DNA from 2 places in the Pseudomonas sp. PME37.24/025 genome. Region 1 is predicted to be linked to the other one. Evidence: riboswitches for the same ligand, from Rfam matches in the RefSeq annotation. Region 1 holds a riboswitch; the other holds the start of a gene.
The links. A riboswitch is a leader RNA that binds a small molecule or an ion and turns the genes downstream of it on or off. The one in region 1 is predicted to bind cobalamin.

Region 1 (7,100 bases):
GATGAATTGCAGGTCCACTTGCGGATGCAGGCGCAGCGGGTCGAAATCGGTGTGGTTGCTGATGCGCGGCAGTACCGGCACCACCACGTTGAGCACCTGATCGGCCTTGTCGGTCTGCCGCTGATCGAGACCGTCCTCGGCCTCAAGATGCAGGTCCATCACATACGGCAAGACGCCGATCACCGGTTTGCCGGTGCGCGCCTCCAGCCAGTCCAGCCCCGGCTGCAGCAAGGCGATGTCGCCGCGAAAACGGTTGATGATGAAGCCTTTGACCCGCGCCTGTTCGCTGGGCGACAGCAGCTCCAGCGTACCGACCAAATGCGCGAAAACTCCACCGCGATTGATGTCGGCAATCAACACCACCGGGCAGTCCACCGCCTCGGCAAACCCCATGTTGGCGATGTCGCCGGCGCGCAGGTTGATCTCGGCTGGCGAACCCGCCCCTTCGACCATCACCACTGGATACGCCGCGCTCAGCCGTTCGTGGGAGGCCAGTACCGCCTGCATGGCGATGGCTTTGTAGTCGTGATAGGCGACGGCATTCATGGTGGTGACCGCGCGCCCATGAATGATTACTTGAGCGCCGGTATCGCTATTGGGCTTGAGCAGCACCGGGTTCATGTCGGTGTGCGGCTCGAGGTGGGCGGCCTGGGCCTGCACCGCTTGAGCGCGACCGATCTCGCCGCCGTCGGCGGTCACCGCACTGTTGAGGGCCATGTTCTGCGGCTTGAAAGGCACGACGCGCACGCCTTGGCGCGTCACCCAGCGACACAGCGCCGTCACCAGTGTGCTTTTACCGGCGTCCGATGTGGTGCCCTGTACCATTAAAGTGGCGCCCTGCACCCTCAACGTAGTCATTGCGCTTCCTTAACGTAGGCTTCAAGCGCTTGCTCGAGACGCAGCCAATCCGCTTCATCGGCGGGCAAGCCAAACCGCACGCTACTGTTGTGAGTGAACAACCGCAGCAGAATGCCGCGCCGGGCCATGAATTCACGCAGCGCTTCAGCGCGCTCGGTGATCAGCCATTGGAACAATGCGCAACCGCCCTGAGGCTTGAAACCGTACTGTTCAAGCAGCAACGCCAGACGCTCGCCGGCTTCGTCAGTGCGAATGCGCTGTCGCGTGTGCCCCTCGGTATCCGTCAAGCACGCCTGGCCCAGCACTCGGGTCGGACCGCTGACCGCCCAAGGTCCGACCTGTTCGGCCAGCAGCTTGAGCAACTTGCGCTCGGCCAGCACAAACCCCAGCCGTACACCGGCCAGGCCGAAGAATTTGCCGAAGGAGCGCAGCACGATCAAACCGATCTGATGGGTGAATGGCGCCAGACTCAAATGCGGGGTGTTGTCCATGAACGCCTCGTCCACCACCAGCCAGCCACCGCGCTGAGCCAGCCGAGAATGCCAATCCAGCAGGCGAGCCGGGGTCAGGCTCAACCCCGTGGGATTGTTCGGGTTGACCACCACCAGCACGTCGAGGCTGTCGAGAAAGAAATCGACTTCCGACTCCAGCACTTCACGCACGATGTAACCGTTGCGACGCCAGGCTTCAGCGTGCTCGGCGTAACACGGCGACAGCACGCCGACCTTGCCGGCCCGGCGCAAGCGCGGCAGCAACTGGATTGCCATTTGCGAGCCGGCCACCGGCAACACTTGGGCCGCACCGTAATAGTCGCAGGCAGCCTGCTCCAGGCCATCATCGGTTTCCGGCAACCGCGCCCAGGCCCGCAGCGGGATGTCCGGGATCGGGAACGGCCAAGGCGCCAGGCCACTGGACAGGTCGAGCCAATCGGCTTCGGCAATGCCATATTCAAGCGCCGCCTTGCGCAAGCGACCACCGTGCTCAAGCATAGAACTCAGCCCCCACGCAGAGAATCAGCAGCCATAACCATACCCCGCGCTGGACCAATTGCCAGCCACGGTCGATGGAATCGGCATCCGCCGGCACGCCTTCGCCCAACTGCGGACGCTGATGCAGTTCACCGTGATAGATCGCCGCCCCGCCCAACTCGACGCCCAGCGCGCCGGCACCGGCGGCCATCACCGGCCCGGCATTCGGGCTGTCCCAGGTCGGCCCCTGGGTACGCCAGCACTTCAGCGCCAGTCGGGTTTTTCCCAGCAGCGCGTAGGTCAACGCCACCAGACGTGCGGGAATGTAGTTCAGAACATCATCGATCTTCGCCGCCGCCCAACCGAAACGCTCGAAGCGTTCGTTGCGATAACCCCACATCGCATCGAGCGTGTTGCTCAGACGATAGAGCACCACGCCGGGCGCACCCGCCACGGCAAACCAGAACAGCGCGGCGAATACCGCATCGCTGCCGTTCTCCAGCACCGATTCGGTGGCGGCGCGGGCGACTTCGGTTTCATCCAGCTCGCTGGTCTGACGGCTGACCAGATAGCCGACGCGGTTGCGCGCCTCGATCAGATCATCGCTGCGCAGGGCCTTGGCCACCGGCTCGACGTGCTCACCAAGGCTGCGCATACCGAGGGCGCAATAGAGCACGAGAATCTCGACGATCCAGCCAACGTAAGGCGCCCAGGACAGTGCGGTGGCCAGCAAGGTCAGCGGCACGACCGCCATCACCCAGGCCGTAACGCCATGACTGCGCCAGCCGCGGCCACCGGAGTTGAAACGTTGTTCAATGCGATCGGCAAAACGACCGAACGCCACCAGCGGATGCCAGCGTTTGGGTTCACCCAGCAGCGCATCCAGCGCGACCGCGGCGACACTCAACAACGCCACACTCATTGACTCACTCCCCAATAATTTTCATACAGCAACTCGTTGAGTGGGCGCGCTTGCGCCCAGCCTTCGAGTACCAACATCGGCGCCGGATAGAATTCCTTGACCGGCCCCAGGCAAAGAACGGCCAAAGGTTTGGCCCCGCTCGGTAAACCCAGCAAGTCCGCCAGCGCTTGCGGCTCGAACAATGACACCCAGCCCATGCCCAGGCCTTCGGCTCGGGACGCCAGCCAAAGGTTCTGGATGGCGCAGGACAATGAGGCCATGTCCATTTCCGGTAGCGTACGACGGCCGAAGATATGCCGTTCACGATCGTCCATCAGCGCGGCAACCAGCACCTCGGCGCAGTCGTTGATGCCTTCGACCTTGAGCTTCATGAATTCGTCGGAGCGTTCGCCGAGGGCTTCGGCGGTGCGGATGCGTTCTTCTTCCACCAGCTGCTGGATCTTGCCGCGCAGTGCCCGGTCGCTGATGCGGATGAAACGCCAAGGCTGCATCAGGCCGACACTTGGCGCCTGATGCGCGGCTTCGAGCAGACGCCTCAGTAACTCGGGTTCGACGGTGCCGCCGCTGAAGTGCCGCATGTCGCGGCGCTCGGCAATCGCGCGATAAACAGCTTCGCGTTCGGCTTCGGAAAATGCGTTGTCCGTCATGGCCTGCTCGCGAAGGCGACCTCAAGGTCTGGCACAAACAGCGCGGCAATCGCCGATGGATTAGATGGGAAATAGAAATGCACGTAGGACGCCGTCATCCGCCCTTCCCGATAAACCGCCTCAGCCCCTCGCCCGCCATTCGGGCTCAGCCCACGAGCAATCGGCTCAAGTTCGGTGCTGGTCAATGAGTGGTGATAGGTGTGCCCACGCAGCAAACCTTCCGGCAATTCAACCGCCTGCAAAGCCAACGCGGCAAGACGCTTCTGCATCACCGCATCACCAGCCAGCAGGCCAACCAGTTCAGCGCGAGTGCCCTCGACATCAGTCAAGGAATCCAGCAGGTACAGCATGCCGCCACACTCGGCCAACAACGGTTTGCCCGCTGCGTGGTGAGCGCGGATCGCGGTCAGCATCGGCGTGTTTTGCGACAACGCCACATGGTGCAATTCGGGGTAACCTCCGGGCAGATAAAGGCTGTCTGCCTCCGGCAATTCAGTGTCGCGGATCGGCGAAAAGAAAGACAATTCGGCGCCCATGGCCCGCAGCAGATCCAGGCTCGCGCCGTAGGTAAATGCGAAAGCTTCGTCCCGGGCCACGGCAATTCGCACACCGGCCAGCAACGGTTCGGCTGCAATCATTTCAGGCGCGGCGAATTCCACGGCCGGCGGTAGGGTCACATCGCAACTGCTGGCCAGTGAATCGGCCGCCGCATCGAGACGCAGGTCGAGATCATTCAGTTCGCTGGCCTGAACCAGGCCCAGATGCCGACTCGGTAATTCGATCCCGGTCTCCCGGGACAACGCGCCGTACCAGCGCAAGCCTTCAGTCAGGCTGCCTTCGAGCAACTGCGCATGGCGCACGGTGCCGACCCGGTTGGCCAACACACCGGCAAACGGCAAATCCGGCTGATAGCGCGCAAGGCCCAAGGCCAGCGCACCAAACGTCTGCGCCATGGCAGTGCCGTCGATCACGCCGAGCACCGGCACACCAAAGTGCCGCGCCAGGTCGGCGCTGGACGGCGTACCGTCGAACAGCCCCATGACGCCTTCGATGAGGATCAAATCGGCATCGCCAGCGGCCTCCCACAATAGCCGCCGACTTTCCTGCTCGCCGACCATCCACATGTCGAGTTGATAGACCGGTGCACCGCTGGCGCGCTCAAGAATCATCGGATCGAGAAAATCCGGGCCGCATTTGAACACGCGAACCTTGCGCCCCTGATTGCGATGCAAACGGGCGAGCGCGGCAGTGACAGTGGTCTTGCCCTGACCGGAGGCCGGCGCGGCGATCAGTACCGCCGGGCATTGACGATGGCTATTCATAAAGTGCAGTTCACAGCTCAACGCCTTTTTGCGCTTTGATTCCGGCTTGGAAGGCGTGCTTGATCATGCCCATTTCAGTGACGGTGTCGGCCAGCTCGATCATCTCCGGCTTGGCGCCACGACCGGTGACCACCACGTGCTGCATCGGCGGACGGGCCTGCAAGTCGCTGAGCACCTGATCGAGATCGAGGTAGCCGTGCTTGAGGGCGATGTTCAATTCATCAAGCACCACCAGGCCAATGGCCGGATCACGCAACAATTCGCGGGACACCGCCCACGCGGCTTCGGCGGCGGCGATGTCGCGCTGGCGGTCCTGGGTTTCCCAGGTAAAGCCCTCGCCCATCACATGAAAACGCACTTGCTCCGGGAAGCGCCGGAAGAACAGCTCCTCGCCGGTGCTGGTGCGACCCTTGATGAACTGCACCACGCCGCACTGCATACCGTGGCCCATGGACCGCGCAAGCATGCCGAACGCCGAGCTGCTTTTGCCTTTGCCGTTGCCGGAGAGCACCAGCAGCAAACCGCATTCATTCGGCGAGTTGGCGATGCGTTCGTCGATCACCGCTTTTTTTCGCAGCATGCGCGCCAGGTGGCGTTCGTCACGATCGGGGGTATCAGTCATGGGGGAGCTCTCCGTTGAGGCTGGATAACGGCGGGCAGGCACAAGAATAGACGGCAAGAAGCCTGGCATCGCCCACCGTGATGCCGTTGGATGAATCAGGCCGGTCTCCGGGCTCATGAGCGGCTTGCGCCTGACTGCGCGCCTTCCCATGTCGACAGTCGACACAGTGGCTCTCGGCGCAGTCTTCACTCATTTACCGTTGCGGGGGCAGCGCCGGGATCATGACTCTTCGTTGCTTGAAGATAGTCACTCACCGGTTTCCCTGTTTCACTCTGTCGACCAAGGTCACAGAGCACCTGAAACAAGCCGCGAAGGTTAGAGGGTTGGGGATGGAGCGTCAATTAAAGCCGGGGCGTCGCTGAGCGAATAACTGCCGTCGATCAATTAACTGACGCCAATCTTGTGCCACACTGCCAGCAGTGATATCAAAGAGCCACAACCTGACAACACAATAACAAGGGTGAGCCACATGCAAGGCATGATCATCAGCAATCCGAAGCTGGAATTCCTGCGGCCGGTGCTGGAACGCTGGTTTGACTGTATCGACCGCTACAACGCCGTGCGCGGCGATAACGATACACCTTACTGGTACGACGAAAACGCCAACCTCGGCCTGCTCTCCGCCGCGGCCTGGATGGCAGAAATGATCACGCTGCAACAAACGTCGACGCGCAAACAGACCGAAGAAGGCGAACGCAACGCCCGCGCCGATCTGTTTATCGCCAGCAGCGAAGAACGCGCATATCTCCAGGCCACCCAGCGCTGGCCGCGAGTCAATAGCCTGAACCTGACCCAGGCACTGGCGGACATCACCAGTGACGCGAAGCGAATCAGCTACGCCAGCGATCTGAAACTCGGTTGTCTGTTTGTCGCGCCACAAAAAGCCCAACACAGCGCCACCCCAGAAGAACTCCAGGACATGGTCGACGACCTGCAAAAGGCACACACCTGCGCCGTGGCCTGGTATTTCCCTTATGCCTACCGCAAGTTGCGCAATGAAGCCGGCAACTATCATCCAGGGATCGCCGTATTGCTCAAGGAAGCCCGCGGCTGACGGGTTGAACCATCGAACGTCTACGCTTCTCTATGATTACGTCAATGCATTCATAGGGAAGATCAGTAATGCACAAACCCCAGCTCGTTTTCATCATCGCGCTCGCCGGAGGGCTCGCCGCCTGTGGTGAAACCTCCAGCCTGCAAGTCTCGGACGGAACCGGACCGTCGCCCAAGCTGCCAGAGCCGAATAAAACCCTGATCCCGACAGTGAACATCGCCCCGGCGATCGGCTGGCCTGAAGGCAAGAAACCCGTCGCCGCGGCCGGGACTCAAGTGGCGGCGTTTGCCGAAGGCCTCGATCATCCGCGCTGGCTCTATGTGCTGCCCAACGGCGATGTGCTGGTAGCCGAAACCAACGCGCCGCCCAAACCCGATGATGGCACAGGCATTCGCGGCTGGGTCATGGGCAAAGTCATGGGCCGCGCCGGCGCCGGAGTCCCCAGCCCGAACCGCATCACCCTGCTGCGGGACAAAGACCACGACGGTGTCGCCGAAACCCGCACGGTGTTTCTGGAAAACCTCAACTCGCCGTTCGGCATGACCCTGGTCGGCAATGACTTGTATGTCGCCGACACCGACCGCCTGCTGCGTTTCCACTACGAAAATGGCGAGACGGCGATCAAGTCGCAGCCGATCAAGGTGGTCGATCTGCCGGGCGGCACGCTGAATCACCACTGGACCAAAAACGTCATCGCCAGCAAGGAT
Region 2 (7,100 bases), on a different contig from region 1:
GCGGCGAAACGGTCGCAGATGCGGCGCTTCGGGGCTGGACTGGGCGAAACCGGTGGTGTTGAGAATCACCCCCGCCTCGACTTCATCCAGCAGGTCCTCGACCACCGTCAGGCAGCCAGGCTCTTTCAAACTGGCCAGCGCAATCGGCAACGGGTTCAACCCCGCTGCTTGCAAACGCTGGCAGAAAATATCGATGAAACCGGTGTTCGCCGCCTGCAAATGCGAGCGGTAAAACAGCACCGCCGCCACCGGCTGATCAGCTTGCCAGTCGGCTTGCCAATCCTTCAGTTCTGCGGGGCTTTTTTGCGGGTGGTAAATCGCGGTGCGTGGCAGAGTTTGCGGCTCGGACCAGGGGTAGTCGCGGTCCAACCAACGATTGGCGAGGCAGCGAAACAGGTCCAGCGCGTTGGCCATGCCGCCCTGACGCAGGAAGTGCCAGAGCCGGTCGCGGTCTTGCGCGGTTACGGTGCTCAGGTCACTGAGTTCCGGGTCCGGGCGATCGTCACCCGGCACCAGAATCAGTTGCACGCCGCGCTCGGACAATTCCACCAGACGCTCGATGCCGTAACGCCAATAGGCGATGCCGCCGTGCAGCGAGATCAAAATCACTTTGGCGTGGCGCAGCACTTCGTCGACGTAGAGATCGACCGAGGCGTGATTCTGCACCTGCATCGGGTTGGCCAGGCGCACGCTCGGGTAATCGTCGGGCAACTGCTGCGCCGCTTCGGCGAGCAGCGCCAGGCTGGAATCGCCGCTGCACAGAATCACCAGCTCGGCGGGGGTTTGTCCAAGGTCGGCAATGTTGTCATCCGACACGAAACCGCCGGGCTGGGTCCTGAGCAGGTGCATGGTTTAAACGCTGAGCGCAGCGCGCAATTGCGCTTCGAGCTGAGCTGCGTCCAGATCCTGACCGATCAACACCAGACGGGTGGTGCGCGCTTCTTCAGCACCCCACTGACGGTCGAAGTGCTTGTCGAAGCGCGTGCCCACGCCCTGGATCAGCAGGCGCATCGGCTTGTTCGGCACCGCTGCAAAACCTTTGACCCGAAGGATGCCATGCTGGACCACCAGTTGAGTCAGTGCATCCATCAGCAGGCTTTCGTCGGCTTGTGGCAGCTCGATAGAGATGGAATCGAACGCGTCGTGGTCGTGGTCGTCCTCACCTTCATGGTGATGATCGTGATGGCTGTGGCGGCTGTCGATGTGTTCTTCGGAACCGGCGCCGAGGCCGATCAGCACGTCCAGCGGCAGACGACCGCTGCTGGCTTCGATGACTTTCACCGCCGGCGGCAATTCTTCGGCGACTTCCAGGCGCACGCGGGCCAGGTCTTCAGCGCTGATCAGGTCGGCCTTGTTGAGGATCACCAGGTCGGCGCTGGCCAGTTGGTCGGCAAACAGCTCGTGCAGCGGCGATTCGTGGTCCAGGTTCGGGTCGAGTTTGCGCATGGCATCAACCTGATCCGGGAACGCAGCGAAGGTGCCAGCAGCGACGGCCGGGCTGTCGACCACGGTGATCACCGCGTCAACCGTGCAGGCGCTGCGGATTTCTGGCCATTGGAAAGCTTGAACCAAAGGTTTTGGCAGGGCCAGGCCCGACGTTTCGATCAGGATGTGATCGAGGTCGCCGCGACGCGCGACCAGTTCGCGCATCACCGGGAAGAATTCTTCCTGAACCGTGCAGCATAGGCAGCCGTTGGCCAGTTCGTAGACGCGACCGTTGGCTTCTTCTTCGGTGCAACCGATCGAGCACTGCTTAAGGATTTCGCCGTCGATACCCAGCTCGCCGAACTCGTTGACAATCACCGCGATGCGACGGCCCTGGGCGTTGTCGAGCATGTGCCGCAGCAAGGTGGTTTTGCCCGAGCCGAGGAAGCCGGTAACGATGGTGACGGGGAGTTTGGCCAGTGTTTTCATCGGATGCCCTTTGGCAAGGTGGCGGGCATACGGGACGACAATCGCTGCGGCAGGTGCGCGCGCGCAAGAGTTCCGCCACCGGATCACCCCGCCCGGTTGTAGTGAGAATCTGTGTCGAGGCAGGTCTCCTGGCTGACGGTGTGCCGGCCTTATTGGCCTGGCATTCGCTGCGCCTTCCCGCGAACCTGATGGATCAGGGCTTGCAGTGGCGTGGCAGCGAACATCACCGTTCACAGTTGCGGGGGCAGCCGCGGCATCGACCGCGTTCCCTTCTTAGCTTCGGCAGATGCCGAAGAACCTCGAAAGCGCAAGGCTACGCATCGTATGGGGGCGGGTCAATGTTCTATAGGAGAATGCGATCACCTGTGGCGAGGGGGCTTGCCTGTGGCGAGGGAGCTTGCTCCCGTTCGGCTGCGAAGCAGTCGTGAAACCATGCGATGCGTATCTAATGGACAGACCGCATGAATTTGATGCGACCGCTACGCGCTCGAACGGGAGCAAGCTCCCTCGCCACAGGTATTTGGTGTCAGTTGAGAACCCTTGCCAATTGACGCCCAACCCCCGCCCATGCTCTCCTACACGCCTTGTTACGGGTGCCCTTCACAGGGTGAAACGGGAAACCGGTGAATCATGTGCTTTACTCAAAGCCATGTCAGTCCGGTGCTGCCCCCGCAACGGTAAGCGAGTGAAGCGTCAGATCCACTGTGCCCGTCATATGGCATGGGAAGGTGATGCTTGCAGGTGTCGGCGCAAGCCCTGCCCCTCGCGAGCCCGGAGACCGGCCCGCAACACAAAGTGAGTTTTACGTTCACTGAATAACAAACCCGCGGTGGGCGGGCGCTGTTCGAAATCTCTGCGTGCCCTGGCGTGCGGAGGTTTTCATGCGCTCTATTCACCCGCTGACAGACCAGAGGGAAGCGCCATGTCGATCATCAGCAGTACCGCCAGTAGCACCGCCAGCACTACTTCAACCTTGAGCCAACGCCTGACCGCCGCTTTTTGCGCGTCGATCCTTGGCGCGTGCCTTGTGTATTTCGCCGGTTTCTCGCACATCGAAGCGGTACACAATGCCGCGCACGATACCCGTCACAGCTCCGCCTTTCCGTGCCATTGAGACCTGCTGACATGATCAAGCGTATTGCGCAAACCGCAGGTTTCACCGGGTTGCTGGCCGCCCTGCTGCTGACCCTGCTGCAAAGCTTTTGGGTTGCCCCGCTGATTTTGCAGGCCGAGACCTACGAAAAATCCGAGCCGGCCGCTGTCGAAATCCACGAGCATGCCGCGGGTGCTGTCACCGCTCACACCCACGACGCCGAAGCCTGGGAACCTGAAGACGGCTGGCAGCGCGTGCTGTCGACCACCGGCGGCAATCTGGTGGTAGCGGTCGGTTTCGCCCTGATGTTCGCGGGCCTCTATACCTTGCGCGCTCCACGCCGTACCTCTCAGGGCCTGCTCTGGGGTCTGGCCGGTTATGCGACGTTCGTGCTGGCGCCAACCCTCGGCCTGCCACCTGAGCTGCCGGGCACTGCCGCAGCAGATCTGGCGCAACGGCAGATCTGGTGGATTGGCACTGCCGCATCCACCGCTGTTGGCATCGCGCTCATCGTATTCAGCCGCCACTGGTTGATGAAGATTCTTGGCGTGGCGATCCTGGCCGTGCCTCATGTGATCGGTGCACCGCAACCGGAAGTCCATTCGATGCTGGCGCCGGAAGCCCTGGAGGCGCAGTTCAAAATCGCTTCGCAGCTGACCAACATGGCGTTCTGGCTGGCCCTGGGCCTGATCAGTGCCTGGTTGTTCCGCCGCAAAAGCGATGGCCAATACTGCGCATGACTGACGTCAGCACAGCGCCGACCCTGGTGGTCGGCCTGGGCTGCCAGCGCGGCTGCCCCGTCAGCACGCTGCGGGCGCTACTTGATCAGGCGTTACAGGCCCATCAAATCGAGCTTCGTCAGATCAAGGCCCTGGCCAGTATCGACCTCAAGCGCGAAGAGCCCGCCCTGATCGAACTGGCCGAACAGCTGGCATTGCCGTTGATGTACTTCAGCAGCGAACAATTGGCCGGTTATGAACCGCAACTCAGCCACCACTCGGATATCGCGTTCGAACGCACCGGCTGTTACGGCGTAGCGGAAAGTGCCGCGCTGGCACTGGCCGAACAGTTGGCTCAAGCACCGGCAAAGTTGCTGATTCCACGACAGAAATACGCCCAGGCCACTCTTGCATTGGCCAGCGCCGCGTAAAATCCCCGATAATCCCCGCCTTCGATCATGAGCAATCTTCATCTGAAGCGTGCCCATGCCCTTTTTCTGACAGGAAACGACGATGACCGTCTACTTCATTGGCGCAGGCCCCGGCGACCCGGAACTTATCACCGTCAAAGGCCAGCGGCTGATTCGTAGCTGCCCGGTTATCATCTATGCAGGCTCCCTGGTGCCCGCCGCCGTGCTGGAGGGCCACCGGGCCGAACAGGTGGTCAACAGCGCCGAATTGCACCTGGAACAGATCATCGAGCTGATCAAGACCGCCCATGCCAACGGCCAGGACGTGGCCCGGGTGCATTCCGGCGATCCGAGCCTGTACGGCGCGATTGGCGAGCAGATTCGCTACTTGCGTGAACTCGACATCCCTTTCGAAATCATTCCCGGCGTCACCGCCACTGCCGCCTGCGCGGCCCTTTTGGGTGCTGAACTGACCTTGCCGGACGTGTCACAGAGCGTGATTCTGACCCGCTACGCCGACAAGACCGCGATGCCCGCCGGTGAAGAGTTGGGCAGTCTGGCGCAGCACGGGGCGACGATGGCGATCCACTTGGGGGTCAATCATCTGGAGAAGATCCTCACCGAATTGCTGCCGCACTACGGCGCCGATTGCCCGATCGCGGTGATTCATCGGGCGACCTGGCCGGATCAGGATTGGGTGGTGGGGACGCTGGCGGATATTGCCGGGAAGGTTGAAGCCAAGGGGTTTCGCCGCACGGCGCTGATTCTGGTGGGCCGGGTGTTGGGCAGCGATCACTTCAGTGAATCGTCGTTGTATCGCGCGGGGCATGCGCATTTGTACAGGCCCTGAAGCACTTGTGGCGAGGGAGCTTGCTCCCGCTGGACCGCGCAGCGGTCCCAAATCAGCCAACGCATTCATCACAGGAAAATGCATCGGCTGGATTGCGACTGCTTCGCAGTCGAGCGGGAGCAAGCTCCCTCGCCACAGGTTATCGATCACCCACAAAAAACGGCGCTCACGGGCACCGTTTTTTTATGTCGCAGCGAACACCTTAGTAGTAGGCGTTTTCTTTCTGCGTGTGGTCGGTCACGTCACGAACACCCTTGAGCTCGGGAATACGCTCGAGCAAGGTGCGCTCGATGCCTTCCTTCAGGGTAACGTCTGCCTGACCGCAGCCCTGGCAACCGCCGCCGAATTTCAGCACGGCAATGCCATCTTCGACCACATCGATCAGGCTGACCTGACCGCCGTGGCTGGCCAGCCCCGGGTTGATCTCGGTTTGCAGGTAGTAGTTGATGCGCTCGTTAACCGGGCTGTCGGCATTGACCATCGGTACTTTGGCGTTTGGCGCCTTGATGGTCAGCTGGCCGCCCATGCGGTCGGTGGCGTAGTCGACTACCGCATCGTCCAGAAATGCTTCGCTGAACGAGTCGATGTAGGCAGTGAAGCTTTTGAGCCCCAGCGCCGTGTCTTCAGGTTTTTCTTCGCCCGGCTTGCAGTAGGCAATGCAGGTTTCGGCGTACTGGGTGCCAGGCTGGGTGATAAAGACGCGGATGCCGATACCCGGGGTGTTCTGCTTGGAGAGCAGATCAGCCAGATAATCGTGGGCGGCGTCGGTAATGGTAATAGCTGTCATGGAAACTCCTCGCAGGCTTGGACGCAGTTTACGCCAATCATCGCGCCACACAAAGTCCTAGTATTTTTGTCGGGAAAGATGCACTGATCCCTGTGGGAGCGAGCCTGCTCGCGATGGCCATCTCACAGTCAACCTATCAGGTGACTGTCAGGCCCTCATCGCGAGCAGGCTCGCTCCCACACTGGATTGCAGGTGTTTCAGAGGTTTTCGTAGCGGTTCATGTCCAGCACGCCCTCTTCCACCGGGTCGGTGTCGTGGATGTAGCGGCTCAGATCATGGAAATACTGCCAGAACAGCGGATGGCTGCGGCGAATACCCCAGCGTTCGACGATTTTCTCGAAACTGGCGGCATCCCTGGCATTTTCCATCGCGTCGACGAATGCGGGCACTTGCCCGGCCGGGATGTTGAACATGAAGTTCGGGTAGCTGCTGAGTACACCCGGATAAATCGTCAACGTATCGAGACCCTGCTGATAGCGCAGCGACTCACCGAGCAGGAACGCCACGTTGCTGTGGGCGCGGTTGCGCAGCAGGCTGTAGACCTCGCGCTTGCCGCTTTGGGTCTCGATACGCAACATCGTGGCTTCTGGCAATTGATCAATGACTTTCAGCCCTGCAGCCGGACGTGAAGTCAGGCGGCTCAAGGCCTGCTCGGCGTTCTGCAGCGCCAGGTCGATGTTCGGCCGCGAGCAGTAAGCGCCGTCGCAGCGGTTGATCGGGTCGGGCTTGGCATTGAGTTCGCCGTAACGGGCCAACAACTGCAGGACGAAATCGCGTTTCGGGTCCTTTTCGTCCAGACTCAGCGCCGTTGGTTTGTCGTTGTCGATGTACTCGTAATCCAGCCACATCTTGAACTGGCCGCCGTTCTGATACCAATCGTCGAGGTAGCCGTCCCGTGAATCAGCCGGCATCAGGCGCAGGAAGTTCTGCTCGGCACCGTTGCGAATCAGGTCGAAGTACAGCCGGGTCTGGGCCTGATGGGACACGTTGCCGAACACATCGAAGTTGACCGCCAACTGGTAATACGTGCGTTCCAGCAACGGGTAATCGAACAGCCAAATGGTTTGCGGGACGTCACCGATCAGGCCTTTGTTCACCGAGGCGCTGTCGAAATGCCGGAAAATACTCAGCAAAGCGTTGTCATTGCCCGCCCACAGGGTCGACCAGCTCGGCGCCGGCAGGTCGGCATAGCTGTCGCGGCGCAAGGCTTCGTATTCGTTGCGTTTGTTGCGGTAGTCGCGCCACAGGCTCAGGACACTGCCGACGTCATCGTTCTGTCCCGGCATCGCCAGCAACGGCGTGGCCTGGCCGCGATAGTTCGGGTCGG

Region 2: it holds a riboswitch for cobalamin, as region 1 does, so the genes downstream of both, ACZ3HH_RS00795 (CbtB domain-containing protein) here and cobO (cob(I)yrinic acid a,c-diamide adenosyltransferase) in region 1, are expected to answer to the same signal.

Annotation. Positions count from the first base shown of each region.
Region 1 is NZ_JBVHNK010000015.1:132,010-139,109, reverse strand. It holds gene ACZ3HH_RS25220 (cobyric acid synthase) at 1-858, opposite strand, end outside; gene cobD (threonine-phosphate decarboxylase CobD) at 855-1,847, opposite strand; gene cbiB (adenosylcobinamide-phosphate synthase CbiB) at 1,840-2,748, opposite strand; gene bluB (5,6-dimethylbenzimidazole synthase) at 2,745-3,395, opposite strand; gene ACZ3HH_RS25200 (cobyrinate a,c-diamide synthase) at 3,392-4,717, opposite strand; gene cobO (cob(I)yrinic acid a,c-diamide adenosyltransferase) at 4,728-5,339, opposite strand; cobalamin riboswitch at 5,421-5,654, opposite strand; gene ACZ3HH_RS25190 (hypothetical protein) at 5,809-6,393, shown strand; gene ACZ3HH_RS25185 (PQQ-dependent sugar dehydrogenase) at 6,462-7,100, shown strand, end outside.
Region 2 is NZ_JBVHNK010000001.1:210,279-217,378, forward strand. It holds gene cobN (cobaltochelatase subunit CobN) at 1-849, opposite strand, end outside; gene cobW (cobalamin biosynthesis protein CobW) at 853-1,914, opposite strand; cobalamin riboswitch at 2,016-2,231, opposite strand; cobalamin riboswitch at 2,489-2,715, shown strand; gene ACZ3HH_RS00795 (CbtB domain-containing protein) at 2,837-3,028, shown strand; gene ACZ3HH_RS00800 (CbtA family protein) at 3,040-3,747, shown strand; gene ACZ3HH_RS00805 (cobalamin biosynthesis protein) at 3,744-4,157, shown strand; gene cobM (precorrin-4 C(11)-methyltransferase) at 4,240-4,986, shown strand; gene nfuA (Fe-S biogenesis protein NfuA) at 5,189-5,773, opposite strand; gene ACZ3HH_RS00820 (fatty acid cis/trans isomerase) at 5,971-7,100, opposite strand, start outside.